DNA from 2 places in the Methylobacterium sp. BI1 genome. Region 1 is predicted to be linked to the other one. Evidence: riboswitches for the same ligand, from Rfam matches in the RefSeq annotation. Region 1 holds a riboswitch; the other holds the start of a gene.
The links. Region 1 has a riboswitch for thiamine pyrophosphate ahead of thiC (phosphomethylpyrimidine synthase ThiC). Riboswitches for the same ligand answer to the same signal wherever they lie in the genome.
Positions count from the first base shown of each region.

Region 2: it holds a riboswitch for thiamine pyrophosphate, as region 1 does, so the genes downstream of both, thiO (glycine oxidase ThiO) here and thiC (phosphomethylpyrimidine synthase ThiC) in region 1, are expected to answer to the same signal.

Region 1 covers NZ_CM155267.1:1,160,754-1,175,261, forward strand. The annotation lists gene AC1MGR_RS05590 (IS630 family transposase) at 1-667, opposite strand, end outside; gene AC1MGR_RS05595 (hypothetical protein) at 744-1,067, opposite strand; gene AC1MGR_RS05600 (hypothetical protein) at 1,247-1,456, shown strand; gene AC1MGR_RS05605 (hypothetical protein) at 1,467-1,760, opposite strand; gene AC1MGR_RS05610 (glutamine amidotransferase-related protein) at 1,932-2,789, shown strand; gene AC1MGR_RS05615 (acyltransferase family protein) at 2,794-3,918, opposite strand; gene AC1MGR_RS05620 (restriction endonuclease) at 4,114-4,488, opposite strand; gene AC1MGR_RS05625 (alpha/beta hydrolase) at 4,516-5,361, opposite strand; gene AC1MGR_RS05630 (zinc metalloprotease) at 5,607-6,404, shown strand; gene AC1MGR_RS05635 (hypothetical protein) at 6,592-6,813, shown strand; gene AC1MGR_RS05640 (hypothetical protein) at 6,954-7,208, shown strand; gene AC1MGR_RS05645 (BA14K family protein) at 7,318-8,064, opposite strand; TPP riboswitch at 8,213-8,321, shown strand; gene thiC (phosphomethylpyrimidine synthase ThiC) at 8,400-10,292, shown strand; gene AC1MGR_RS05655 (TY-Chap domain-containing protein) at 10,313-10,882, opposite strand; gene AC1MGR_RS05660 (Y-family DNA polymerase) at 11,002-12,576, opposite strand; gene AC1MGR_RS05665 (ImuA family protein) at 12,479-13,333, opposite strand; gene AC1MGR_RS05670 (collagen-like protein) at 13,565-14,455, shown strand.
Region 2 covers NZ_CM155267.1:4,473,994-4,488,501, reverse strand. The annotation lists gene dnaG (DNA primase) at 1-627, shown strand, start outside; gene rpoD (RNA polymerase sigma factor RpoD) at 828-2,822, shown strand; gene AC1MGR_RS21215 (adenylate/guanylate cyclase domain-containing protein) at 3,065-4,312, shown strand; TPP riboswitch at 4,358-4,486, shown strand; gene thiO (glycine oxidase ThiO) at 4,563-5,768, shown strand; gene thiS (sulfur carrier protein ThiS) at 5,765-5,977, shown strand; gene thiG (thiazole synthase) at 6,013-6,798, shown strand; gene AC1MGR_RS21195 (thiamine phosphate synthase) at 6,839-7,495, shown strand; gene AC1MGR_RS21190 (NAD(P)H-dependent flavin oxidoreductase) at 7,514-8,587, shown strand; gene AC1MGR_RS21185 (proteasome-type protease) at 8,588-9,340, opposite strand; gene AC1MGR_RS21180 (transglutaminase family protein) at 9,372-10,199, opposite strand; gene AC1MGR_RS21175 (alpha-E domain-containing protein) at 10,237-11,181, opposite strand; gene AC1MGR_RS21170 (circularly permuted type 2 ATP-grasp protein) at 11,310-12,749, opposite strand; gene radC (RadC family protein) at 12,852-13,565, opposite strand; gene map (type I methionyl aminopeptidase) at 13,576-14,406, opposite strand.

The DNA of each region.
Region 1 (14,508 bases):
GGACGTCGAGGGCGGCGAACAGGTCGGTCGTACCCTGGCGACGATAATCGTGAGTTCGGCGCTCCGGCTGGCCGGGCCGCATCGGCAGCACGGGGGCCGTGCCCGTCAGCGCTTGGATCTGCGGCTTCTCGTCGACGCACAGCACCACGGCACGATGCGGCGGAGCCATGTAGAGGCCGACCACGTCCCGGACCTTGTCGACGAAGGCGGGATCGGTCGAGAGCTTGAAGGTGTCGGTCTTGTGCGGCTGCAGCCCGAAGGCACGCCAGACTCGCGAGACCATGCTCTGGCTCATGCCGACCCGCCGGGCCATGGCGCGGGTCGACCAGTGGGTGGCGTTCTCTGGCTGGCTCTCCAGCGTGAGGGTGACCATCCCTTCGATGGCCGTGTCCGTGACGGCACGTGGCGCACCGGAGCGGGGCAGGTCGACGAGGCCGTCGAGGCGATGAGCGAGGAAACGGGCGCGCCACGTCGTGACGCTCATCCGGCTGACGCCGAGATCACGGGCAACGCCACTGTTGGTCGATCCCGGCTCGGCGCAGGCCAGCACGATCCGCGCGCGCTGAGCCAAGGCTTGGCCGACATTGCGACGGCGGATGAGCCCCGCTAGGCGCGTGCGCTCGTCCTCAGTCAAATGGAGAGGAGCAGGTTTTGGACCACGGGCCATCGGTCACCTCCGTGCGGACATCCCCCACACGTAGGTGCAAGCTCAAAATCTGCAACAGAACTTCTAACTCAGACCACTAGTCCCGACGCATCAGGCCGAACAGGGCGAAGCCGGCCAGGGCCGCGAGGCCGAGGGCGAGACCGCGATTGTCCTGGAAGCGGCTCGCCGCCGCTTGTCCCGCGGCCCGCAGGTCGTTGCCCAGGGGCGAGCCGCTGAGGATGCGCTCGGCGCGGTCATGGTTCTCAGGCCGGGTCGCGATCGAGACTTCGAAAGCGTCGTCGTCCAGGCGATCGATCTCGATGCTGTTGCGGGCGAAGCCGGCGCGCGACAGGCGGTCCCGCGCTACGCGGGCAGCCCTGAGGGACGGAACGGTCACGGTCGCCAACACGCTGTCAGACATCAAGTTTTCTCCCTGTTCGGCAGACCCAACCTCGGCCGCGGGAATACGGTTCCGTGAGCGCGGGTTCCGGGCGTGCGGTGCGGCCCGGCCTTAAGCTTCCGGCAACCACCCCGGACCTAAGCCCGGGCCTCGCCCGGCGGGTCCCACCCGCGCGGGCCGTGACGAGGAGCCTGCCGGACTTGCGCGATCCGTTCGTTCCTGCCGCCCTTGCCGACCGCCTGCGGGAGAAGCGCCGCAGGCCGCGGTCCCGGGAAGCCCTGGCCTACGAGCCGGCCAAGCCCGTCTTCGCCGAACTCCTCGATGCGCGCGGGCACGGCACCGGCCAGTTCGTGCGGCTGTCGCAGGGTATGGTGGAGGCGATCACCCGGGGCGCCCGCGGCGAGTCCTGATCGACCGGGGTCAGCGGTCGCAGCCGATGCAGATGTCGCGCACCACGCGCTCGCGCCCGTGGCCCGTGCGCTGGTTCGGCAATTGCCCGTTGAAGGCGTGTTCGGCCGCGCGGGTCGCCGACGGCACCGGCTTCGGCGGCTCGGGCGCGGCCGACCGCGGCGCGGGGGCGGTCAGGGCCATGTACTGCGCCGCGGCGGGCGCCGGAGCGAGGCCGGGCATCAGGCCCGCGAGGGCGAGGCCCAGGGACGCCCACAGGGGTCGGGGGCGAAGCAGCGGGGCGGTGGCGGGATGTCGCGTGACCATCGAAGCCTCCGTTCGTGCGCTCGCGCCGCGCATCGGCACCGTCCGCCCTCTGGCCATCATGCGGCGATCGATCATGCGGCGATGCGGCGTCCGGCCTGACGGGAACGAGGGCAGCCAGGGATCGTTCCCCGTCCCTTTGACCGGTCCCCGGGGCCGGATGGGACCGAATACATGCTGCACCTCCTCGTGGCCGACGGAAACGATCGGTCCGGACGGGCCGATCACGTTTCAGCCACCGGCGTCACCTCGGCGGAAGCCTATGCGGAGGTCCTGCGCCAGGTCTCGCCGGGGGTCGACTGCACCCTGATCAACCCCGCCGACGCCGATGCGGCCCTGTCTCCCGGGACGACGCTCGGCGGTTTCGACGCCTTGATCCTGACGGGCTCGACGCTTCACGTCAGCGACGAGTCCGACGCCGTGCGGCGCCAGATCGCCCTCGTGCGCGACGCCCTCGGCACCGGTCTCCCGGTCTTCGGCTCGTGTTGGGGCGTCCAGGTCGCCGCGGTGGTGGCGGGCGGTCACGCGGCCCGCAATCCGAAGGGACCGGAATACGGGTTCTCGCGCGATCTCGTGCGCACCGAGGCCGGTCGGGCGCATCCGCTCCTGGCCGGGCGCGGCGAGCGCTTCGACGCACCCGCCATGCATCTCGATGCCGTCATCACGCCGCCGGCCCACGCCACGGTGCTGGCGGGCAACGGGGTGCTGTCGGTCCAGGCGATAGAGATCCGGCACGGACCGGGCGTGTTCTGGGGCACGCAGTACCATCCCGAGCTCGACCTCGACGCCCTGGCCGCCATGCTGCGCCTCAGCGCCGACGACGTGGTCGAGGCGGGCGCGCTGCCCGACCACGCGGCCGTGGAGGCCTATGCGGCCGACCTCTGCCGCATCCATGCGGAGCCGGAGGGCCATCGGGACCTGATCGCCCGCCACCGGCTCGGTCCCGACCTCGTGGAGCCGGCCCGTCGGCGGGCTGAGATCGGGAACTTCCTCGACCGTCTCGTCCGGCCCCGGGTCGAGGCCGCGGCCTGAGGGCTCAGACCGTGCGCAGGGCGGCAGCGCCCGGCCGCGGGCGGGCCCCGACGATGTGGAAGGCCCGCGGTCGCACGAACAGGAACGACAGCCGCGTATGGCGGACCATCCGCTCGAAGGCCAGCGGAACCAGGATCGCCACCACCGTGACGACGAGGCTCGCCAGGCCGATATCGGCGATCGCCTCCGACTTCACGATCAGCGTGCGGGTGAGGGCCATCGGCAGGAAGAACGCGAGGTAGATCACGATCGAGCGCTGGCCGCAGGCCCGCAGCGCCGCCGTTACCGGGCCGCCGGCCCGGGACATCAGGGCGCCGATGGCGACGATCGCGAGGGCGCCGGCGCCGCTCAGGACGAGGGCGAGGCCCGGGAGGTTCGCCAGCACCGGCACGGCCCGGATGCCCGTGGGCACGAAGACCAGGGCGGCGTTGACCACGGCCCAGAGCGCCAGGCCAAGCAGCGCCGCGCGGGGATGGCGCTGCACGCGGTCGGCGAAGGTGAAGATGCGCGCGGCGAAGAGGTAGCCGACCAGGAACCAGACGTAGCGGTCGCAGAACTCGTCGATCAGTTCGAGGCCGGTATGGATCGGCAGGACCTGCAGCAGCGCCGCGCCGCCGAGGAGCCACGCCGTCGGCACGGACCGCAGCGCCTTGGTCAGCACCGAGAACACCGCCAGCAGGTAGATGAACCACAGGGTCGAGTAGGGCTCGACCACGGCCAGGGCCAAGTGCGCGGCGAAGGCGCCCGGACCGGCTCCGTCGGTGATCGGCCCGTACTTGAAGGCCGACTGGATCAGCACCCAGAGCACGTAGAAATAGACGAAGTGCACGAGGCGCCGGTCGAGGAACAGGCGCCAGTCGCGGTCGATGACCCGGCCGAGGAACAGGCCCGACAGCAGGAAGAAGTCCGGGATGCGGAACGGGCGCGCGAAGGCCACGACGGTGTGAAGGAAGCCCTCGCCCTCCATGGCGATCCCGGTGCCGAGCGTCGAGTGCATCATCACCACGAGGATGATGCAGAGGCCCTTGGCGACATCCACCCAGGCGAGCCGGGCGGCCTCTTCCGGGGATCCCGCTGCGACCCGTCCCGCTCCGTTCGCCGATCCTTGTTCCGCCGTGACCGCCGCCATGATCCGTCCCCGCCCACAGGGCCGCGATCCTTCGGCGCCAGGTCTTAAGGATGGCGATACGGCGGGGATTGGTCGCCGATCATGCCGAACGGAAGGTAAAGGCCGGGCCGGGTCTTCCTGCGGGCGAGGGCGCCTTCCCGGGATGCGCGACCCCGTACAGGCTCAGACCTCTTCAAGCCCAGACCCGTGCAGGCGTCAGTGCGGGTCGCGCTTGGCGCCCCGGCGGTCGCGGGTCATGCGGGTCGCGGCGTGGAAGTCGTCCGGCTTGGTGCGGACCCAGGCCAGGAACTCGGCCAATGCGGGCGCCGCCCGCAGGGCCTCCACGTCGGCGAGGCGGCGGGCGATCTCGGCCTCGCTGAAGCGGGCATGGATCGCCGAGTGGCAGATCTGGTGCAGGCGCACCGTGCCGGCCCGTGCCCCGCCCTTCAGCTTCGGGGTCAGGTGGTGCAGGCTCGATTTGGCATGGGCCGGGATCGGCCGCTCGCAGAGCGGGCAGATCACCGGAGCTTTGGCCTGCGGACCGTGCGTGGTCGGGTCGTCGTCGCGCCAGAGTCGGGCTCGTCGTCCCAAGGGGGTCTCTCCCGTCGGATGCGTGGCTCAAGGGGCCGCTGCCGGGACAAGCCGGCGGCAGGCGAGGACGTTCGGATGGAACAGGGCCGCGGCCGCGCGGTCCTGGGTCCCGAGAATGGAAACGTGGTCGCCGGGGATGACGGTCAGGTGCGCCCGCGCCCCGGCCTGGGCCGCCAGCCGCTCGGCATGCGCCAGCGGCACCACCGGGTCGTCCCGGCCGTGGACGATGACGATCGGACCGCCCGCGTCGGCGATGCGCGCATCGGACCGGAAGGTGTCCCGAAGGAGCAGGCGGGTCGGCAGGAAGGGGAAGCGCCCGGCGACGATGGCGGAGAGGGAGTCGAAGGGCGCCTCGAGATAGAGGCCGAGATGCGGCCGGGTCTCGGCCAGGGCCACCGCCACCGCCGCCCCGAGGGAATGACCGTGCAGCAGCACCGGGGTTCCGGGAGCCCGCGCCTGCACCATCGCGTAGGCCGCCTCTCCGTCGGCGATCAGCCCGGCCTCGCTCGGGCTCCCGGTCGAGCCGGGATAGCCGCGATAGGCGATGGCGAGGACGCCCCAGCCCGCTGGGCGCCAGGGGGCGCCGGCGAACCGCGCCGCAGCGGGCTCCGGCCGCGAGCCGTTGCCGTGGAAGCTGAGCACTACCGGACAGCCCGGCTCCGGCGCGCGCCAGAACCCGAGCAGGCGCTCGCCATCGGCCGTGGGCAGGCTCACCGCCACCGTGCCCGTCGGCGCCGGTCGGACGGCGGCGGGCGCCTGGCTGCGGAAGGCGCCCGGATAGATCAGGTGGCGCTGGAACACGGTCAGCAGCGTCACCGCCAGGACGGAGAGGCCGAGGACGGCGGTGGCCACGAGGGAGGCGAGGAGGCGCATGCGCTGGATGACGGGGAGGCCGCGACCGAGCGACGCCCCCGGGCCAAGCTGGCGGGGCGCCGAACCGTGCCGGACCCTGGGATGGAAGGGACACTTTGGCGTGCCCGAGAGGTAGGGCTGGACTTTGGCGTGTCACCAGCGATGTTGCGTCGCGTGAATGCTCTTGCGCCCGTCCTCGCCCCGAGCGTCCCCCCGATGACCCGCCACCGGTCCGACGCGCTGCCATCGGTCCGGCGCGGCGCGGCATGAGGGACGCGGCCGGTCGCGTGGAGGGCATGGGCGATCCGGGCCTGAGCCCGAACGCGCTCCTCGTGGGGCTGATCTTCTGCGGAGTCGGCTTCGGTATCGGCGCCGGGGCGCTCGTGGGCTCGGGCGCCGCCTTCGTCTTCCTGATGTCCGGCTGGGTGCTGGGCCTGTGCCTGCACGAGTACGGCCATGCCCGGGCCGCGCTGCTCTGGGGCCTGCCCCGCACGGGCGCCCTCACCCTCGATCCCCTTCGGGCCCCCAACCCCGTGGCGACCATGCTGCTGCCGGCGCTGTTCACCATCATGGGTGGCGTCGGATTTCCGGGGGGCGTGGGAATGCCCGACGGCGCCGGCGGTTCGTCCAAAACCCCGTTGAGCCGGGGACGGCAATCGGCGGTGGCCGCTGCCGGCCCGGCGATGAGCGTCCTCTTCCTCGTCGTGCTCGCGCTGCTCTACTCCCTGGCGAGTCCCGGCGCCGCGACGCTGAGGGCGGTGCTCGCCGTCTCGGTTCTGTTCCAGGGAACGGCCCTGGTGCTGGGGCTGATGCCGATCCCGGGGCTCGACGGCTACGGCATCGTCCGGCCCTGGCTCTCCGGGCCGCCGGCTTCGCCACCCGCCGCGCCCTGGAGCATGGCGGACCGGATGGCCCGGCATTCGGGTCTGGTGCTGCTGGGCCTCTTCCTCGTCTCCGCCGCCTTCACCCGGCCGCTGTTCCGCGCGAGCCTGCTGTTGACGGACCTGTTCGGGATCGATCTCGCAGATGTGATCGCAGGGTTCCGGCTGGTGCGCCTGTGGTGATCCGCTCCGTCAGGACGAGAAGCGCGAACGGAAGACTTCAGCCCATCGCCGGATGATCTGCCGGCGCGGTATGTACGTTAACGAGCGCAGCCGTACTCTTGCGATGCGTGCTGGGGCCAGCGCGCTGTTCGTCTCGAATTCAGGAGCGACGCACCGGCCTTCACGATCCTCGAGGCGGGAGCGGGTCATGCGGGAGGATGCACCGGGGCATTGGACGCCGTCGTCCGGCTACCGCGTACTGCTCCTCGACACTGCCGGTCGCGTCCTTCGCACCAAGTCGCTCGCGAGATGCACCGAGGCGGAGGCGCTGGATCGGGCGCGGGCCTTCATGGACGGCCGCTCCGTCGAACTCTGGGACGCGGGGCGCCTGATCCGGCGGCTCGAGGCCCCGCACAATCCGACGGCGTAGACCAGGGCGGGCGGCCCGGGTCCGGCCGCGGCGTTCCGGCCGCAACGTTCCGGACCCCTGGGAACCGGGCTTTCGTGCTAGGTGCGCTCGGCCACCGGATTCCGACGCGATCCGGCGCGGCCCGGTGGAGAGACCCTGCGATGGCCCTCAAGACGACGTTCCTGGTGCAGACCTTCGTGCTGAAGCGCAAGCGGCTCTCGCCGGGCGACCGCGAGGTGGCGGTGACGGAGAGCGGGGCCCTGAAGAAGGCCGAGGCGATGGCCGCGCGCTTTCCCGGCACGGCAGCGATCAAGGTCGTGGCCGACGACGAGACGGGGGAACTGGAGAGCGCCGCGATCCTGGGCAGCTTCGGCGAGGTGCCGGACGACTTCGCCGAGAGCCTGCAGGGCTCGTGAGGCGGAACGCGTCCCGGCCTTCGCAGACCTCGAAGGGGCCTTCAGGACGTAAAAAAGGGCCCCGCCGCGTGGCGGAGCCCCTTCCGATGGGTAGGGAGCCCGTCAGCCGTTACGGGCAGGCGTGGCGCTGGCCGTCATTACCGAGATAGGTCCCGGTGCGGCGGTCGTAGGACCGGAAGCGCTGGACGCAATAGGCCACGTCCTCGCCGCTGGTCGCGACCTCCGGGCCGGCCTCGTAGCCCGTCGCGGCATAGCCGCCACCGTAGGGCGCGTAGCCGCCGTAATAGGCCGGTGCGTAGCCGCCGGCGTAATAGTCGTCGCCGTAATAGCCGCCATAGGCACTGCCGAGGCCGTAGCCGATCCCGGCACCGGCGAGACCCAGCCCGAGCCCGAGGCCCAGGCCGCCGTAGCCGCGGCGGTAGCCGTAGCCCCGTCCGGCATAGGCACCGCCCCGGTTGAACCCACCGCGGTTGAATCCGCCGCGATCGCCCCGGAAGCCGTTGCCGGCGGCCAGGCCCGCCCCGGCGCCGACGGCACCCACGCCGATGGTTCCGCCTCGGTTGAAGCCGCCCCGGTTGAAGCCACCCTGCGCAAGGCCGCCGCGGAAGCCGCCACCGCCGAAGTTGCCTCCGACATTGCCGCCACGGAACCCGCCGCCCTGGGCGAGGCCGCCGCGGAAGCCGCCGCCGCCGAAGTTGCCGCCGCGGAAGCCGCCGCCACCCAGGCCGCCGCCGTGGAAGCCGCCGCCACCGCCCCGGAAGCCGCCACCGCCGCCACCCGGACGCGCGTCCGCGGCGGCGGGAATCATCGAGAGGGCTCCGACCAGGGCGGCCGAGGCCAGGAATATGCGTTTCATGGGAGAACCTGTGGTTCGCGTGCCGACCCCGAGGGTCGAACTTCTGGTGAACGAACGCGGGGGCTGACGATAAAGTTCGTTTCGCACCCTATTCGCCGCACGGCGTCGGGCCGGCGATTGACAAATCGGCCGCCGCCCTCGAATCTGGAAACATTCCGAGGGGGGCTCCGAGTACGGGAGCTGAGATTGGGCGCGTCGCCCTGACCCTTGAACCTGATCCGGTTCGTACCGGCGGAGGGACGGGAATCTCCTCGACGACGCGTCACCCCAGGCGTCATCCCATCCGACCCCGCCGCCGATGAACCGGATCGTCTCCCACGCCAGGAGCGAAACCGATGAATGCACCCGTTCTCCCGAAGGACCTTCCGCAGGGCCAGCCCCAGGCTGTGACCACCGGCCCGATCATGGGCTCGCGCAAGGTCTACGCTCCCGTGGCCGGGCACGACGACATCCGGGTGCCGTTCCGCGAGATCACGCTCAGCGATCCGAAGGAGGCCCCGGTGCGGGTCTACGATCCGTCGGGCCCCTACACGGAGACGGATGCCAGGATCGACCTCCATGCCGGCCTGCCGCTGGTGCGCGAGCCCTGGATCGCCCGGCGCGGCTACGCCACCGTGACGCCGCGAGCCGTCAAGCCCGAGGACAACGGCTTCGTGCCCGAGGACAAGCTCGTGGCCCCCTGTCCGGCCACCCGCGAGATCCGCAAGGCCGGCCCGGGCCAGATGGTGACGCAGTACGAGTTCGCCCGCGCCGGGATCATCACCGAGGAGATGATCTACGTCGCCAACCGCGAGAACCTCGCCCGCCAGACGATGCTGGAGGGCGCGCAGGCCGCGCTCGCCGACGGCAACAGCTTCGGCGCCGCGCTGCCGGCCTTCATCACGCCGGAATTCGTCCGGGACGAGGTGGCCCGGGGCCGCGCCATCATCCCGGCCAACATCAACCACCCCGAGGTGGAGCCGATGGCGATCGGCCGCAACTTCCTGGTGAAGATCAACGCCAACATCGGCAATTCCGCCGTGACGTCGTCGGCCGCCGAGGAGGTCGAGAAGCTGGTCTGGGCGACCCGCTGGGGCGCCGACACGGTGATGGACCTCTCGACGGGCCGCAACATCCACAACATCCGCTCCTGGATCGTGCGCAACTCGCCCGTTCCGATCGGCACCGTGCCGATCTACCAGGCCCTGGAGAAGGTCGGCGGCGACCCGCTGAAGCTCGACTGGGAGGTCTTCAAGGACACGCTCATCGAGCAGGCCGAGCAGGGCATCGACTACTTCACGATCCATGCGGGCGTGCGCCTCGCCCACGTGCCGCTCACCGCGCGCCGGGTCACCGGCATCGTCTCCCGCGGCGGCTCGATCATGGCGCGCTGGTGCCTCGCCGGTCACCGCGAGTCGTTCCTCTACGAGCGCTTCGACGAGATCTGCGACATCATGCGGGCCTACGACGTCTCGTTCTCCCTGGGTGACGGCCTGCGCCCCGGCTCCATCGCGGACGCCAACGACGCGGCGCAGTTCGCCGAGCTGGAGACCCTGGGCGAATTGACCAAGATCGCCTGGGACAAGGGCTGCCAGACCATGATCGAGGGCCCCGGCCACGTGCCGATGCACAAGATCAAGGTGAACATGGAGAAGCAGCTCGTGGAGTGCGGCGAGGCGCCGTTCTACACCCTCGGCCCGCTGACCACGGACATCGCCCCCGGCTACGACCACATCACCTCCGGCATCGGCGCCGCGATGATCGGCTGGTTCGGCTGCGCCATGCTCTGCTACGTCACCCCGAAGGAGCATCTCGGCCTGCCCAACCGCGACGACGTCAAGGAAGGCGTGATCACCTACAAGATCGCGGCCCATGCCGCCGACCTCGCCAAGGGCCACCCGGCGGCGCAGCTGCGCGACGACGCCCTGTCGCGGGCCCGGTTCGACTTCCGCTGGGAGGACCAGTTCAACCTCTCCCTCGACCCGGACACGGCCCGTGCCTACCACGACGAGACCCTGCCGAAGGACGCCCACAAGGTCGCGCATTTCTGCTCGATGTGCGGCCCGAAGTTCTGCTCGATGAAGATCACGCAGGACCTGCGCGCCGAGGTGCTGGCGATGGAGGCGGCCGGGCAGGTCTTGGGCGAGGCCGCGCCCCTGAGCGCGGCCGAGCGCGAGGCCGGCATGGCGGCGAAATCGGCCGAGTTCCAGGCCGAGGGCGGCAAGCTCTACGTCGACGCGGCGGAATAGGCCGCTCGTCCCCGGATCGGTCACCGGCGTTTGACCGGTCCGGGGCAAGGACGAAGGGGAAGGATCGCCCTCGGTGCCTTGAACGCGATTTGGGTGTCCGACCGGGCGCCGTACGCGTCATGGAGCGTGCTCAGCATGAGCGTGGCCGCGACGTCGAAATCAGGCGGCGTCCCGAGGGCGATCTCCCGGACATAGTTCCTTACCGGATCGGCCTGAGCGAAGCCCAGTCGGGCAAGGGCCTGGGCCGAAGGCTGCGAGAGTTCGAAGCGAAGGGTGTCCGTCCTGGGGCCATAGGCCGCCGAGGAGGCTTCGCAGTGCATCTGGGTATCCGAATCGAAGAAGATGCACTGGACGTAGCTCTGGCCCACATGTGCATCGCTCACGACGAGGAAACGATCCCGCGAGGTGGAGGTCGGGCCGAGCCGGTGAATGCTGCGCAGCCGCTCGACGACGGCGCATCGATGGGTCGCGACAAATTCCGCGCGTCCGCGATCCGCCGGGGCTGCGGCCGACACGGAACCGGCGGCGATCACCACCAGTGCGGTCCCGATGGATCGAAGGCCGACAGGCATCCCCGGGGTGGCATTCATCCTGGCGATTCCAGAACCCGACCGATGCGTGCGAGCCACGCGAGAATGCGCGATCTTTCGCGCAATGCAATCTTAAATTGCGTCGATGGCCTCGGCCGGGCTTGCCGGGACGATGCCGCTCACGCGAACAGCCCGTGCACGAACCAGCGCGCGGGCGTCTCCATGGTGGGGAAGCCCTCGCGGTAGACCCAGAGGCGGCGGCCGGCCTCGTCCTCGACCACGTAGTAGTCCCGCAGCGGACCCGGCGCCCGCCACCACTCGTCGGCGATGCGCTCGGGCCCGTCCGCATGGGCGACGCGGTGCAGGCGGCGGCGCCAGCGGAAGCGGTGCGGCGGACCGTCGGGGGCGAGGGCGATGACGTCCTCGGCGGCCTCGCCCCGGCTGAGCAGCACCAGGGGCCGGGGCGGCAGGCATGGGCTGGACGCCGGATCGGGCCGGGCTGCCGGCGCCGGGCGATCCGCCCGCCAGGGTTCCACGAGGTCGGCCCGCTCGGGCAGGTGGCTCGCGCGAAAGCCGAGCCGCATCATCCGCCGCCCGAGGCGCTGGCGCAGGGCATCGCCCAGGGGCCCGGCGCCGCCCCCCTCGGCCGGCGTCTCCACCAGCAGGCCCTGACGCGGTGCGATCGTGCCCGTGGCGGTGACCGCGAGGCCCACGGTCTCGAAGCCGAAGCCGGCATCGAGGGCCGGGCCGAGGCGATCGAGGCGCAGGCTCAGCAGGCGTGCGAGCTGGGCCGGGCACCGGCTCGGCAGGCTCATCCCGAGGTCGAGGGTCCGCACCACCCCGTCGACCCGGGTCAGGGACAGCCGCAGCGCCCGGGCTCCGAGGCCGGCCGCCTCCAGCCGGGGAGCCAGCCCCTCCATCAGGCCCGTGGCCGTGGCGACGATGGTCTCCGGCAGCCCGATCGGCTCGAGGAAGCCGCGCACGGCCTCGAAGTCGCGCGGGTCCTCGGCCGTGACGAGGGGCTCGGGCCGGCGGCCGAGGGCCTGGTCGAGGCGCAGCAGCAGGGTCTCGCCGAAGCGCCGGGCCAGGGGCGCCCGGGGCGCGGCGGCGAGGTCGCCGATCCGGCGCAGGCCGAGGCGGGCCAGGGCCTGCGCCGTGCCCGGATCGAGGCGCAGGGCCGAGACCGGCAGGGCCTGCAGGGCCTCCCCGTTGCATCCGGGCGCCACCAGGCCGCCGCCGCCGTAGCGGGCCAGGGCGAAGGCGCAGGCGGGCGTGTCCGCGAGGGCGATCCGCGCCGGGATCGCGCCCGCGCACAGGCGCTCGGCGAGGTCCGCCAGCACCTGCGCCTCGCCCCCGAACAGGTGGCTCGCCCCCGCGATGTCGAGGAAGAACCCGTCGCCGCCCTCCGCCGGGCCGTAGGGCGCCACGATCGGGGTGTAGCGCTTGGCCCAGAGGCAGAGCCGATGCAGGGCGGCCGCGTCCGCCTCCGGGTCGGCGGGATGGACGGAGACGGGCGTGCCGATCCGGGCCCGGGCCCGGGCCAGGGTCTCGCCGGGCTCGAGGCCGAGGGCCCGGGCGGCGGCGTCCACCGCGATCAGGCGCAGGCCGTTGGCCTCCATCGCGGCCACCACCAGGGGGCCATCCTCCTGAGCGCCGTCAGCCCGAGCGCTGGACGCGCCGGTCGGGCAGGCCCGCGCCCGCCTCAGCCGCGTGACCGGCCAGTGCTCCAGCCAGACCGAAACGATGCGCGGCATGATCCCACTCCAGAAGCCAGTGTCCGGTCCGCCCATTGCGGCTTCGGTCGAGGGTCACCTGCCAGCATGGCCGCTCGATGCAGCCGAAGCGGTCGCGCAGGGCTTTGCCGGCGGCGACCCGCCAGCGGGTCGCCGCCACGTTGGGGCTCTCCGCCTCGGGGGGCCGCAGCACGAGGAGGAGCAGGTCGGTTCGCCCGGCCGCCAGGTGGAGCCGGCGGCTCTGGGCCAGGGGCAGGGCGGCGTCGACGAGGCCCGCCACCGCGGCAATCCCCTGCGCCCGCAGGGATTCCTCCAGGGCCCGGTAGGCGTCGCCGTCGCTGGCCACCTCGAACAGCAGGAGCCGCCCCGGGTCGAGGCCGAGGCCGGCGAGCCCGTGCCCGTAGGGGAGGGGGTGGCCCTGGCCCACCACCAGCAGGGCCTCGCCCCGCACCCGGGCGAGGTGGCGTGCCACCAGCGCCAGGGCGAAGCCGAGGGCCGCCGGCTCGTCGCCCACCTGGGCGGGGGCGATCTCGTGCAACTGCCCGAGGGCGAGTCCACCCTGCGCGAGGCGCGAATCCACGTCGTGGATGCCGAAAGGAAGGGCCCCCCGGAGGACCGAGGCCCCTCCGTGATGGGCCACGAGGTCGCGCAGGGCGGCCAAATCCACGGGTTTCCCGTCCAGGGGCTCGGAATCCCGGGACGGCGATGCCCCATCCGCCCGGTCCGTCGACGCCATCTCGGTCTCCGCATCGGGAGGGTCTTCAGGGCTCTGTTTCATCGGCTCCGCTCCTTCCCGCTACGCTAAGAACAAAACAGGAACACACTCAATCGGTTTCCGGGGCGATTCAGAATTTCGCTGCGGCTCAAGGACTTGGCCTGTGGAAGGCTGTGGATGCCTGTGGATGGCGTCCCCCGAGCCCGCCTCCGTGCCACCCTTGACCCTGTGGCGAGGGCAGGGCAGCACTCCTCACCTGCCGCGCACAAGACGCGGATCAGCCGGGAGAACTTCATGCGTCTCGCTCGTGCCCTCGTGGTCCTGTCGGGCCTGATCACCGTCGCGGGAGGGCTCCCTGCCGCCGCGCAGACGGCGGCCCAACCCGGGGGCGATGCGTCCCGGGCCGCGTCCAAGGGGCGCCGGCCCCAGGTCGTGTCGCAGCCGATCCAGGTCTACGATGCCCGCTTCGAGAACGGGGACCTCCGCATCTCCGGCAGCGTGCGCAAGCCCGGCACGGTGGTGGTGCTCGACGAGGACATCTCGATCATTGCTGACAGCCGGGGCCGCTTCGTCTTCCGCCTGCCCTACGTGCCCACCAACTGCATCGCCACCCTGAAGGCGGGCGAGGACGAGCGCGAGGCGGTCATCGCCAATTGCGGCCCCGCCGGCCAGCCCGGCCCCAAAGGCGAGACGGGGCAGAAGGGCGAGACGGGCGACAAGGGCGAGACCGGTCCCGCCGGCCCGCAGGGCGTCGCCGGCCTGCCCGGTCCCCAGGGACCGAAGGGCGAACCGGGGATGAAGGGTGAGGCCGGCCCCAAGGGTGAGCCGGGGGCCAAGGGTGAACCGGGTCCGAAGGGAGACACGGGTTCGAAGGGCGAAGCCGGACCGAAGGGCGAGATGGGTGCGAAGGGGCCGGCCGGCGAGCGCGGCCCGGTGGGTCAGAAGGGCGACGCCGGTCAGGCCGCCCTGGCGACCGCCGCACCCGCATCCCCGTTCCGGGTGGTGCGCCAGGACACCTGCCCGGCCTCGGGCTGCGCGATCTCCTGCGAGGGCACCGAGATCTTGGCCTCGGCCCTCTGCCTGAAGGGCGGCAGCGCCATCGTGACGGCGGGGGCCGACGGAACCTTGAGCGCAGCCTGCCCCAGCGAGAGCCAGGGCCTCGTCGGCCTCTGCGCCAAGCGCTGAGCGGACGCGCGACCCGGGCGATCGCCCCTCGCCGAAACGGAGCCGTCCGGTGT
Region 2 (14,508 bases), 1.9 Mb from region 1:
GAGCCGCGGACAGGCTCGGCCCGTCCGGCCTTCCAGCGCAGTCCCCGGCCCGGCGATCCGCCGCCGTCGCCGCGAATCACCACGAAGTTCAACCCCCTCTACGCCGGCGAGACGAATGCGTCCGGCCCGGTCGCCTTCCGCGACCGGGAGGCGATGATCGTCTCCAGCCTCCTCGTCCACCCGGAACTGCTCGGGATCGAGGCGGAGGATCTCGCCGAACTCGAGCTCGGTGACCCGGATGCGCAGGCTCTGCGCTCTCTCCTGCTCGACAGTCACGCCGACGCAGACCAGCCCGGCGTCGAGGTTCTGGAGAGCCGCTTGAAGCGCGCCGGACTCATAGATGCTGCGGTTCGGCTCGCCAGTCATGTGCGCCCGGGCGATCGATGGACCCTTGACGCGCATGCCGATCCTGTGCGTCTCGAAGACGCATTGCGTCAGGCCGTGATCTTGCACCGCAAGTCTGGAGCGCTAAATAGCGAACTCCGCTTGGCTGAGCGGGCCCTGGTCGAGGACGAGACGGAGGCGAACTTCGCTTGGCTGTGCGACGTAAAGGCCCGTATGGCCGTCATCGCTGGTGCGGAGGCGGACGAGGTGGTGCCGGATGCAGATGAGGCATCGGCACACTGAAACGCGCGCCGCGAACGAATTCGGCCGCCATCGGCGGCTCATGGTTAACAATCGGTCAAGCGTCTCGCTTGCATACCGGGATCTGATATCGACGCGGCTGTCACTTCGGCGGTCCGCACATCACATGCATTTCGGCGTCGACGACGCGGAGTGAGCGACACGCTCCCGCGCGACGCTGACACGACAACCATAGGCGGACCATGGCGACGAAGGCAACGGAACGGGACGAGACGGATGCTGCTCCGGAGCAACAGACCGACGGGCCGCTCCTCGATCTGACGGATGCCTCCGTCAAGCGGATGGTGAAGCTCGCCAAGAAGCGCGGCTACATCACCTACGAGGAGATCAACGAGGTTCTGCCCGACGGCCAGTCCGACCCCGACCAGATCGAGGACGTGCTCTCGCAGCTCTCGGAGATGGGCATCAACGTCGTCGAGGCGGAAGAGACCGAGGAGACGACGGAGGCCAAGGCCAACGGCGAGGCCGACGACGAGGAAGGGGCCGAGGGCACCGAGGTCGCGGAGATCGCGCCGACCAAGCCCGTCGCCCTGCGCGCCGAGACCACCAAGGAACCCACCGACCGCACGGACGATCCCGTGCGCATGTACCTGCGCGAGATGGGCTCCGTGGAGCTCCTGTCCCGCGAGGGCGAGATCGCCATCGCCAAGCGCATCGAGGCCGGTCGCGAGGCGATGATCGCCGGGCTCTGCGAGAGCCCGCTGACCTTCCAGGCCATCATCATCTGGCGCGACGAGCTCGTCGACGGCCGGGTGTTGCTACGCGAGATTATCGACCTCGAAGCCACCTATGCGGGCCCGGACGCCAAGAACGCGATGCAGATCGCCGACGGCGCCGAGGAGACCGAGGACGGCGAGGGCGATGCGCCGACGCCGCCGGAGGGCGACGACGAGGACGACATGGAGAACAATGTCTCCCTGGCGGCCATGGAGACGGAGATCAAGCCGCGCGTCCTGGAGACGTTCGACAACATCGCCAACAATTACCGCAAGCTGCGCAAGCTGCAGATCGAGCATGCCGAGCTGAAGGCCTCGGGCGGCACCCGCACCAATGCGCAGGAGCGCAAGCAGGAGGAGCTGAAGGACGCCGTCGTCACCGACGTGAAGTCGCTCTCTCTCAATGCCAACCGTATCGAGGCCCTGGTCGAGCAGCTCTACGACATCAACAAGCGCCTCATTTCCCATGAGGGCCGCCTGATGCGCTACGCCGAGAGCCACGGCGTCGCCCGCGACGAGTTCCTGCGCCACTACCAGGGCTGGGAACTCGACCCGAACTGGATGGAGCGCGTCGGCAGCCTCGGCGGTCGCGGCTGGAAGAATCTCGTCGAGAAGGGCTCGAACGAGGTGGCCCGCCTGCGCGAGCAGATTCTGACCCTGGCCTCCGAGACGGGCCTGGAGATCGGCGAGTACCGCAAGATCGTCAACATGGTCCAGAAGGGCGAACGCGAAGCCCGTCAGGCCAAGAAGGAGATGATCGAGGCCAACCTGCGTCTCGTGATCTCAATCGCCAAGAAGTACACCAACCGCGGCCTGCAGTTCCTGGACCTGATCCAGGAGGGCAACATCGGCCTGATGAAGGCGGTCGACAAGTTCGAGTACCGCCGCGGCTACAAGTTCTCGACCTACGCGACTTGGTGGATCCGGCAGGCGATCACCCGCTCGATCGCCGACCAGGCCCGCACGATCCGCATTCCGGTGCACATGATCGAGACGATCAACAAGATCGTCCGGACCTCGCGCCAGATGCTGCACGAGATCGGGCGCGAGCCGACCCCGGAGGAGCTGGCCGAGAAGCTCGCCATGCCGCTGGAGAAGGTGCGCAAGGTTCTCAAGATCGCCAAGGAGCCGATTTCCCTCGAGACGCCCATCGGCGACGAGGAGGATTCGCACCTCGGCGACTTCATCGAGGACAAGAACGTCGTCCTGCCCATCGACGCGGCGATCCAGTCGAACCTGCGCGAGACCACGACGCGCGTGCTCGCCTCGCTCACGCCCCGCGAGGAGCGGGTGCTGCGCATGCGCTTCGGTATCGGCATGAACACCGACCACACCCTCGAGGAGGTCGGCCAGCAGTTCTCGGTGACCCGCGAGCGCATCCGTCAGATCGAGGCGAAGGCCCTGCGCAAGCTCAAGCACCCGAGCCGGTCGCGCAAGCTGCGCAGCTTCCTCGACAACTGACGTCTTAGGTTGTGCCGGCTCGCCCCGGCCGACGCCCCCTGCGAAAGAGCCGGTTCCTCTCGGGGCCGGCTCTTTCGTTTCGACGGTGTTCCAGGCCATCGGCGCGCATGAGGCGTGCCGCACGGCGTCGGCTCCGGCGCCCGGCCCGGTCTGCGATGTTGAAGCGGCCACGCCTGCACGATACTCACAAAACCCGAGTGGTGGCCGTTGCCGGACGCCGTCTCCCAACCCACCTTGGCCATATGCTCGATCGAGGCCCGCCCCAGCCTTCCCCCACCGCCGAAGCCGACGGCTCGGAGGCGGCCGACGTGCCTTTCGGCGCCCTGCAGCAATGCGTCGCCCTGCGCGACTGGCTGCTGAGCGAGGGCGCGCGCATGCCGAAGGCGGAGGACCTGCTCTCCGGGCTCGCCGAGCGCCTGATCGCCCTCGACGTGCCGGTGGACCGCGCCACCACCGCCATCGATGCCCTGCATTCCGAGTATTCCGGCGTCGGGCGGTTCTGGACCCGCGAGAGCGGTTCCACGGTCCGCCTGTTCCCTCACGGGGAGGCGTCGGACAGGGCCTATCGCGCCAGCCCGTTCTTTCGCGTCCACGAGACCGGCGAGTGGCTGATTCTCGATCTCGCAGAGACGCCCGATGATGCCTTCGCGGTCATCCCGGACCTGAAGGCCGAGGGGTATCGGCACTACATCGTCGCGCCGCTGTTCTTCACCAACGGCACCCGCAACGGCATCTCGTTCGCGACCCGATCCGAGGCGGGATTCCGCGACGAGGACGTGGCGATCCTCCGCTTCGTCATGCCGACCCTCGCGGCCGTAATGGAGATGCGCAGCGTCAACAAGCAACTCGACCACGTGCTGCGGATCTATGTCGGGGACGAGCCGCACAAGGCGATCCTCGGCGGCTCCATCCGACGCGGCCACGTCCAGCGCATCCGCTCGGCGATCCTGTTTGCCGACATGCGCGATTACACGCGCATCTCCGCCGACATGACGCCGGAGGAGGCGGTCGACCTCCTGAACATCTTCTTCGACTGTCTGGTGCCGGCCATCGAGCGCGAGGGCGGCGAGGTCCTGAAGTATCTCGGCGACGGCCTGCTGGCGATCTTTCGCGAGCCGGGCGACGACCTGGGCGGCGCGGCCAAGGGCGCGCTCACGGCGTCGCAGAGCGCGATGGCGGCCCTGGCCGAGGCCAATGCCCTGGGCCGGTTCGCCAACCCGGTGGCCGCCGGCATCGCCCTGCATCACGGGGAGGCCGCCTACGGCAATGTCGGCTCCGGCGCGCGGCTGGACTTCACGGTCATCGGCCGCGACGTGAACCTCGCGAGTCGCGTCGCCCGCCTGAACCGGACGCTCGGCGAGCCGATTCTGATGACGAAGCCCTTCGTCGATTTCCTCTGGGACATGCCGGAGCCCCTCGGCGAACACGCGCTCGACGGGTTCACCGAGTCCATGGGCGTCTATCGGCCGGCGCGTCCGCCCGCCGCCTGAGCCCCCCGCGGGGATTGACCCCGGCGCGTGGACGGCCCACATCAGGGATGTTCCAGGGAGATCCCCGGCAAGGGGCTGAGAAACCGATGGCCGTCCGTTCGCGGATGGCGGCGCGGAAATCCTTCGAACCTGACCCGGTTCATACCGGCGTAGGGATTGGACCGCGGGTTTCTCCTCAAGCCCGGCACGCTTCACCATTCGAAGCTGCAGCCCACCAATCTCGACGCCTGTCGCGGAGATTGCGTTGGACGTGACCCCGAGTTCCTTCCTCAACCTGCGGCGGACGCACGGCGCTGCCCCGCCGGCCGCCGTCGCCCCGGCCCGCAGTGACGTGGTCGTCGTCGGCGCCGGCCTAATCGGGCTGTCGGCGGCGTGGCGCCTGGCCCAGGCCGGACTTTCCGTGACTGTCCTGGAGCGCGACACCGTCGGGGCCGGGGCGAGCCTCGCCGCCACCGGCATGCTGGCCCCCGCCGCCGAGCACGAACCCGGCTCCGACCCGCTCCTGCCTCTGGCCCTTGAGAGCCTGTCGCGCTGGCCGGGCTTTCGCGACCAGCTTCAGGCCGCGGCCGCCCTCGACATCGACTACCGGGAGGAGGGCACCCTGGTACTCGCCATCGGACGGGACGAGGTGGAGCGCCTGCGCTTCCGGCACGACCTTCAGAAGCGCTCCGGCCTTGACGCTCGATGGCTCACCGGTCCGGAGGTGCGGGCCCGCGAGCCGCGCCTGCGCCCCGCGGTCACCGCCGGCCTGTTCTGCCCGCATGACCACCAGGTCGATCCGAGCCGGGTGATGGCCGCCCTCGTGCGGGCTTGCCTCGCAGCCGGGGTTGCCATCGTGGAGGGAAGCGCGGTCGAGGCCCTGGATTGGAGCGCCGGGCGGGTCACCGGCGTGCGCACGGCACAGGGTATGAGCCGGGCCGACACCGTCGTGCTCGCCTCCGGTGCCTGGAGCGGGGAGGCGGGGCTCCTGCCCGACCATCTCGCTCTTCCGGTCCGGCCCCTGCGCGGCCAGTCCCTCGCCCTGCGGACCACCGCCCGCACTGGCACCCTCACCCACATGGTCTGGACCGAGCAGGTCCACATGGCACCGAAGAGCGACGGCCATCTCATCGTCGGCGCGACGGTGGAGGATTGCGGATTCGTCCCCGGTGTCACGGCCGGAGGTCTCTACGCTCTGCTGGAGGGAGCCCGCCGCATCCTGCCCGGTATCGAGGAGATGGCGGTGGAGGCGGTCTGGAGCGGCTTCCGGCCGACCTCGGACGACGATGCTCCGATCATCGACGCCCTGGCGCCCGGCCTCGTCGTGGCCACCGGCCATCACCGCAACGGCTACCTCCTGGCCCCCGCCACCGCCGATGCGGTCGCGGCCCTCGTGACCGAGGGCGCCCTCCCGGACTACGCCCGGAAGTTCGGCCGGGCCCGCTTCGCGCGGCTGCCGGAAAGGGCTTTCGCATGAGGCTCACGGTGAACGGCGAGGCCCGCGACAGCACGGCCGCTGACCTCGACGCCCTGTTCCGCGAGGAGGCCGAGGAGACCGGCATCGAGAGCCCGCAGGGCATCGCCATCGCGCTCAACGGCTCCGTGGTTCGGCGCCGGGACTGGGCCACCACCGCCCTCGGCGAGGGCGACCGCGTCGAGATCGTCCGCGCGATGCAGGGCGGATGATCGGGAAGGAGGACACTATGGCAGGAAGGCCCGGAATGACCGAGATCGCGAACGACACGGACACGCTGGTGATCGGCGGTGTGAGCCTCGGCTCGCGCCTGTTCATCGGCACCGCCGGCTATCCCACTCAGAGCATCCTCTTCGATGCGGTGGCCGCCTCCGGCGCCGAGGTGGTCACGGCCTCGATCCGGCGGGTTTCGCTCCAGGGGCACGGCTCGGACACCCTGCGGCGGCTCGAGGGGCACCGGTTCCTGCCCAACACCGCCGGCTGCGAGACGGCGCGCGACGCGATCATGACCGCCGAGCTCGCTCGCGAAGCCCTCGACACGAATTGGATCAAGGTCGAGGTCATCGGCGACCGCGAGACGCTGTATCCCGATGTGGCCGAGCTGCTGGAGGCTTGCCGCCACCTCGTTGACGACGGATTCACCGTGCTGCCCTATTGCAACGACGATCCGGTGGTCTGCCAGCGCCTCGCCGATCTCGGATGCGCCGCCGTGATGCCCATGGGCTCGCTGATCGGTTCCGGCATGGGGGTAGCCAACCCGGCCAACCTCGAACTCATCTGTCGGCGATCCCCGGTGCCGGTGATCGTCGATGCCGGCATCGGCACCGCTTCCGACGCGGTGATCGCCATGGAGCTCGGCGCCGCCGGCTGCCTCCTCAACACCGCCGTCGCCAAGGCGGACGATCCCGTGCGCATGGCCCGCGCCATGCGCAATGCCGTCCAGGCTGGCCGCGACGCGTATCTCGCCGGCCGCATCCCGAAGCGGGGCCGGGCCGAGCCTTCGAGCCCGCAGCTGGGTCTCGTGGGTTCGTGAGCCGGGCCGCGAGCGACGCACCGGCCCCCGGCGCGCGGCGATGAGCGGCCTGCCCGCGCGGCTCCTGGTGGTGACGGACCGCTCGGCGACCGACGCGCCGGAGGTCGCCGCCCGGCAGCTTCGTGCCATCCTCGAACGCCTCCTGCGCGCCGGCGCCTGCTGGGTCTGGTTTCGCGAGCGCGACCTGGCACCGGATGCACGGCGTGCACTCTCCCGGGACATCGCGCATCTCGTTCGGCGCGAGGGCGGTTTCCTCACCATCGGAGCCGATGCGGCGCTTGCGGCCGACTTAAAGGCGGACGGCGTCCATCTGCCCGGTGGGACCACCGCCACCGAGATCGCCCGAGCCCGCCGATGCCTGCCCGGCGGTCGCATCGGCGTTTCGGCGCATACGCCGGAGGAGGTCGCGGTCGCTGCCCGGGCCGGTGCCGACTACGCCACCCTCAGCCCGATCTTTCCAACGCCGAGCAAGCCGGGCTACGGTCCCGCCCTCGGAGTGGAGGCACTCCGAACCGCCGCCGCGTTCGGCATGCCGGTCATCGCCCTCGGGGGAATCACGGTCGATCGCGTAAGCCAATGCCGCGAAGCGGGGGCCGCCGGTGTCGCGGTGATGGGCGCGCTGATGCGCGCCGCGGATCCGGAGGACGGGTTACGCGCCTATCTCGCCCGCCTCGGCGCGGCATCCGACGAACGGTGACGGGCCAGGAGCCAGCGCATGTGGGGTCAGAACCGCTTTCTCGAGCGCGTCGCGGTGCGGCACCCGATCATCCAGGCGCCGATGATCGGGCCGAAGCCGGCCCTCGCCGCCAGCGTCAGTGCGGCCGGCGGTCTCGGCTCCCTCGCCTGTGCGGCGATGACCCCTGACACGGTCCGCACCGAAGCGAAGGCGATCCGGTCGAGGACCGATGCACCGTTCAACCTCAACTTCTTCTGCCACGTGCCGGAAGCGATCGATGCGGCGCGCGAAGCGGCCTGGCGCAGCCGGCTCGCCCCCTACTATGCGGAACTCGGCCTCGACCCGGCGGCTCCGATCGCCATGGCGCAGCGGTCGCCCTTCGACGCGGCGATGCTCGACGCCATCGCGGAGATCCGCCCCGCGGTGGTGAGCTTCCATTTCGGCCTGCCGGAAGCGGCTCTCCTCGACCGCGTGCGGGCGCTCGGCTGCTTCATTCTCTCGTCCGCCACCACCGTGCGGGAGGCGCGCTGGCTCGCCGAACGCGGAGTCGATGCCATCATCGCCCAGGGCGCCGAGGCCGGTGGGCACCGCGGCCTGTTCCTCGGCAACGATCCCGCGACACAGGTCGGCACGATGGCGCTGGTGCCCCAGGTGGTCGATGCGGTGGACGTGCCCGTAATCGCGGCCGGGGGCATCGCCGATCGGCGTGGAATCTCCGCCGCGTTCATGCTCGGCGCCTCCGCTGTTCAGATCGGCACCGCCTACCTGCGCTGCCCGGAGGCCGGTCTCTCGCAGCCGCATAGCGATGCCCTGCGCCGGGCGCGCGACGAGGACACGGCGATCACCAACGTGCTGACGGGTAAGCCCGCCCGCGGTCTCGTCAATCGCGTCATCCGCGAACTCGGGCCCTTGCGCGCCGACGCGCCGGTGTTCCCCACGGCGGCCATCGGCCTGCAGCCTCTACGGGTCGAGGCCGAGCGGCGTGGTTCGGGCGATTTCTCGCCGCTCTGGGCAGGGCAGGGTGCGCCGCTCGCCCGTGAGACGGAAGCGGGTCGCCTGACGAACGAGCTTGCGGAAGGTGCGCTCAGGCTCCTCGGTGGCCCGAGGGCCTGATCATTTCGCCGTCGCCGGGCCGTAGGGCGGCCGGGGGATGGCCCGGTGGGCGGCGCGCAGGGCCGCCGACCAGCGCTCGCGCAGGTCGTGGAAGTAGCTCTCGCCAGCCTCGATCCGGTGGTTCACCTCGAGGTCGAGGGCGTTGCGGCGGGCGACCGCGATGTCGATGGGCAGGCCGACGCCGAGATTCGACCGCATCGTCGAATCCATCGAGACGAGGCCGACCTTGAGGGCGTCGTAGAGGTCGGTCTCGTACTTCACCGCCCTGTCGAGGATCGGCTTGCCGTACTTGTGTTCCCCGATCTGCAGGAAGGGGGCGTCGCCGCTGCACTCGATGAAGTTGCCGGCCGAGTAGATCAGGTAGAGCTTCATCGGGTCGGAGCCGATCTGTCCGCCGAACAGCAGAGAGACGGAGAAGCGCAGGTTGGCCGCCTCGAACCCCGCCTTCTCGATCTCGCGAACCCGCCGGATGGCGCGGCCGACGAGCTGGGCCGCCTGGAACATGGTCGGCGCCTCGACGAGCTTCATCTTCGGCTCGCCGGCATCGCCCTCCACGCCCTCGGCCAGGAGGCTGAGGACCGACTGGGTGATCGAGAGATTGCCAGCGGACGCCAGCATCATTACGCGCTCGCCCGGCACGTTGAAGTGGTGGAGCTTGCGATAGGTCGAGATGTCGTCGAGCCCGGCATTGGTCCGGGTGTCGGCGATCATCACCAGCCCCTCCTCGACGAGGACACCGACGCAGTAGGTCATGGTGCGGTCTTTCTCGCGCGTCCGCCCGCGATCAGGACTGGACGGAAGCCTGTGCCTGCTCGACGCGAAGCGTCACGTCGAGTGTTTCTGTGCCGCCGCCCATGCGGCTGCCGCGGATCGGGGCCGCCCCGAGATAGTCGAGGGCGACGGCCACGCGGATATGCGCCTCGGTGGTGGCGATGCCGTGGGCGGCATCGAAGCCGATCCAGCCGAGCCCCGGGACCAGGGATTCGGCCCAGGCATGGCCGGAGCCCTGATCCGCGTCCCGGTCGGCGTGGTGGTAGTAGCCCGAGACGTAGCGGGTGGGAATCTCCAGGTGGCGCGCTGCCGCGATGAAGAGATGGGTGAGGTCCTGGCAGACGCCCTTCTCCTGCGCGAAGGCCTGCGCGGCGTTCGTGCTGGCACTGGCCGGGCCGGGGACGAAGGCGACCCGCTGGTGCACGGCGGCGAGCAGCCGGTGCAGGCAGGGCAGGGGGGCCGGATCGCCGGCTGCCGCGACCTCCTGGGCGAAGGCCTGGATGGCGTCGTTGGCCAGCGCGAGATCCGAATCCCGCAGGTAGAACACGTCCGGCAGGCGCTCGATGGTGCCGCGCACGATGCCGTGCATCTCGAGCGTGTCGACCTCTCCGGTGACCCGGATCGACAGGGCCTCGGCCGGCTCGTCCGCCGTGAACCAGTGCACCACGTTGCCGAAGCCGTCCTCGCGCTCGCTCACGCGGCCGTCGACGGAGGGCTCGATGCGCCAGCGCCGGACGTACTGGCCGTCGTGGTCGCGAGGGCGCAGGCGCAGGACCTGGATCAGCCCGCGGGCGGGCTGCTCGTAGGTGTAGTTGGTCTCGTGGAAGACGCGAATTCGCATGCGGCGACCTTTGCGCGGCGTCGGGCCGGGGCCGGCCCTATACCAGATATTGCTCGATGACCGCTGCGCCGAGGCGATTGTTCTCGACGATGAACTCCGTCACGAACTCATGCAGGCCGGAGGAGAAGATGCGGTTGATATTCTCGCCCTCCAGGCGCGCCAGGGTGTTGCTGGCGAGGCGCTGGCTCGCGCCGCGCCGCCCGTAGGCGTCGGCGATGAGGTCGAGGTGCTCCACCAGCATGCCGTAGCAATTGGTGAAGGAGCGCGGCATCTGTCGGTTCAGGATCAGGAGGTCGGCCACGAGGAGCGGCTTCACGCTCTCGCGGTAGACCCAGTGATAGGCGTTGAAGGCCGAGACCTCGCGCAGGATCGTGGTCCACTGGAAATAGTCGAGGCTGCCGCCGACCTTCTCCGACGCCGGCAGCAGGATGCGGTATTTCACGTCAAGGATGCGGGCGGTGTTGTCCGCTCGCTCGATGGCCGTGCCGAGCCGGGTGAACCAGTAGGCGTCGTTGCGCAGCATCGTGCGGTAGGCCGAGCCGTCGAAGGCCAGGGAGACACCCTTCACCCAGTCGAGGAAGCGGGTGAACTCGTCGCGATTGAGGTCGCGCCCCTCGTAGTTGCGCAGTTCGAGCCACGCGCCGTTGATGGCGTCCCACATTTCCGTCGTCAGCGCCGTGCGGACGCTGCGGGCATTCTCGCGCGCGGTCTCGATGCAGGAGCGGATCGAGGAGGGGTTGTGGGGGCTGAAGGCGAGGAAGTCGCAGACGGTCGCTTCCGTGACGCTGGCGTAGAGCGGCTTGAACACTTCCGGATCGCCCGCCGAGGCCAGGGCCGAGGCCCACTCGTTGGTCTCGCCGCCGCCGTAGCTCGACGGCAGCGCAGCCAGGCGCAGGGCGGCATCGAGGATGCGGGCGACGAACTCCGCCCGCTCGGCGTAGCGCGAGAGCCAGTACAGGTTGTCGGCGGTCCGGGACAGCATGGGGTTCCATCGGGACGTCGGCCGGCGTCGGAAATGCTGGCCGTTGGGCGGAAAGGACTATGCCGGAGCCGGCATGGGCTTGGAAAGGCACCCGGCACGGAACCTCCGGCCGGATGTCGCGCGATGTCTCAGGCGTCGAGGACCCAGGTATCCTTGGTGCCGCCGCCCTGGCTCGAGTTCACGACCAGCGACCCTTCCTTCAGGGCGACCCGGGTGAGCCCGCCGGGAACGATACGGATCTCGTCCGAGCCGCACAGCACGAAGGGGCGCAGGTCCACGTGCCGGGGCGCGACGCCGGACGCGACGAAGGTCGGGCATGTGGAGAGCGCCAGGGTCGGCTGGGCGATGAAGCCGTCCGGGGCGTGCTTCAGCTTCCGCCCGAACTCCTCGATCTCGCGCTTGGTGGCGTGCGGGCCGACCAGCATGCCGTAGCCGCCGGAGCCGTTGACCTCCTTCACCACGAGGTCGCCGAGATTGTCCATGACGTAGGCGAAGGCCTCCTTCTCGCGGCAGCGATAGGTTGGCACGTTGTGCAGGATCGGCTCCTCGCCGGTGAAGAACTTCACGATCTCCGGCATGTAGCTGTAGACCGCCTTGTCGTCGGCGATGCCGGTGCCGACCGCGTTGGCGAGAGTCACCGTCCCGCGCTCGTAGGCGTTCATGATACCGGGGACGCCGAGCACGGAGTCGGGCCGGAAGACCAGCGGATCAAGGAAGTCGTCGTCGAGCCGGCGGTACAGCACGTCGACCCGGCGCGGCCCCTCGGTCGTCCGCATGTAGACGACGTCGTCCTTGGTGAAGAGGTCCGAGGCCTCGACGAGGTCGACGCCGAGCTTGTCGGCCAGGAACGAGTGTTCGTAGAAGGCCGAGTTGTAGCGGCCCGGCGTGAGCAGCGCGACGGTGGGGTCACGGGTCGCCGTGGAGGGCGCGAGGCTGCGCAGGGTCGCCAGCAGGGCGTCGGGATAGTTCTCCACCGGCGCGACGCGATGGCGGGAGAACAGCTCCGGGAACAGCCGCAGCATGACCTCGCGGTTCTCCAGCATGTAGGAGACGCCGGAGGGGGTCCGGGCATTGTCCTCCAGGACGAAGAAGTCGTTCTCCCCGGTGCGGACGATGTCGATGCCGGCGATGTGGACGTAGAGGTCGTGGGGCACCCGGAAGGCGCGCATCTCCATGCGGTAATGCGGGTTGCGATAGACGAGGTCGGCCGGGATCACGCCGGCCTTGATGCATTCCTGCGCGCCGTAGATGTCCTTCAGGAACGCGTTGATGGCGGTGACGCGCTGCTTGAGGCCCCGCTCCAAGAAGCCCCATTCGGGCTTGGTGATGACCCGTGGGATAATGTCGAAGGGGATCAGCCGTTCGGTGGACTCGTTCGCGCCGTAGACCGCGAAGGTGATGCCGATGCGCCGGAACAGCATCTCGGCCTGGCTGCGGCGGGTGTTGAAATGTTCGGGCGGCGTGGTGTCGAGCCAGTGCTTCAGGCTGTCGTAGGCTTCGCGCACGGCGGGGTTGCTCAGCGCCCCATCGGGCAGCCCGGTCATCTCGTCGAATGCAGCGAGCGCCATTCGCGTCTCCCCCTTGAACACCGTTCTTGTCTAGGCAAGAGGCGCGCCAGCGACCTGAGATCGAAGTGCGCGCCCACCGCCCTTGCGTGTACGGTAGCACGTTCAGATCAACTTCAAGCCTTTGAAGCTGGCGTGACCCTCCCGACCCAGGATGATGTGATCGTGGATCAGGATGCCGAGGGGGTCCAGCACCCCGATGAGCTCGCGGGTCATCCGGATGTCGGCGGCCGAGGGAGTGGGGTCGCCTGAGGGATGGTTGTGGGCCAGGATGATGGCGGTGGCCGAGAGTTCGAGGGCACGGCGCGCGACCTCGCGCGGGTAGACCGGCGTGTGATCGACGGTTCCCCGTCCCTGGACCTCGTCGGCAATGAGGTGGTTGCGCCGGTCGAGGAACAGCACGCGGAACTGCTCGCGCGCCGCGAAGGCCATGGTAGCGCGGCAATATTCGAGCACGGCGCTCCAGGAGGAGAGCAGGGGCCGGTCGGCGATCGCCCCGCGGGCCAGCCGATGCCCGGCCGCCTCGATGAGCTTCAGGTCGGCAATGACCCCGGGACCGATGCCTTCAATTTCAGCAAGTCGCGCCGGCTTTGCGCTCACCACCTCGGCAAAGCTGCCGAAGCGCCGGATCAGGGCCTTGGCCAGGGGCTTCACGTCCCGGCGGGGAATGGCCCGGAACAGGGCGAGTTCGAGAAGCTCGTAATCCGGCAGGGCCTCGGCCCCGCCCTGGGTGAAACGGGTACGCAGGCGATCGCGATGGCCGAGGTAATGCGGTTCGCCGTCCAATGGGTCGGGCGTGGACGGCGGCCGGGCGGTCATGGCCCCGGGATCAGCCCGCCGTTGGCGCGGGCTGATGCAGGCCCTTGGGCGAGAGCGTGAAGATCTCCGCCCCCATCTCCGTCACCGCGACCGTGTGCTCGAACTGTGCCGAGAGCGAGCGGTCCCGGGTGACCGCCGTCCAGCCGTCGGAGAGGACCTTCACGGCCGGGCGGCCGAGATTGATCATGGGCTCCACGGTGAAGAATTGGCCGGGTTGAAACTTCACGTCGTAGCTCGGCTCGACGTAGTGCAGGATGGTCGGGGCGTCGTGGTAGGTCCGCCCGAGGCCGTGTCCACAGAAGTCGCGCACCACGGAGCAGCGCTCCGCCTCGGCATAGGCCTGGATCGCGCGGCCGATATCCGTGGTCGAGCCCCCCGGCTTGATTGCCGCGATGCCGCGCATCAGGCATTCGTGGGTGATCTCGCACAGGCGCTGGGCCTTGCGCGGCACATCGCCGACATAGGCCATCCGGCTCGAATCGCCGTGCCAGCCATCGACGATGAGGCAGATGTCCAGGTTGACGATGTCCCCCTCGCGCAGGGGCTTGTCGTTCGGGATGCCGTGGCAGACCACGTGGTTGATCGAGGTGCAGATCGACTTCGGGTAGCCGCGGTAGAGCAGCGAGGCCGGGTAGGCGCCGTGATCCATCGCGAAGGTGTAGGCGAGCTTGTCGAGATGGTCCGTCGTGACGCCGGGCGCGGTGGCCTCCATCAGGATGTCCAGGGCCTCTGCGGTCAGACGTCCGGCCTTGCGCATGCCCGCGAAGGCGTCCGGTCCATGGATCGGCGGCTGGGGGGCGCGGCGCCCGCTGTCGGACACGGCCTGTTCGTTCTGGGTCATGGGGACGTTTCGCGGAGGAGAACCGGGGGAGAACCGGGGCGGAGCCCGTCCCTATGTACGGTGACGTGCGCGCGAGGCCAACCCTTCGCGCGCTGCGCACTA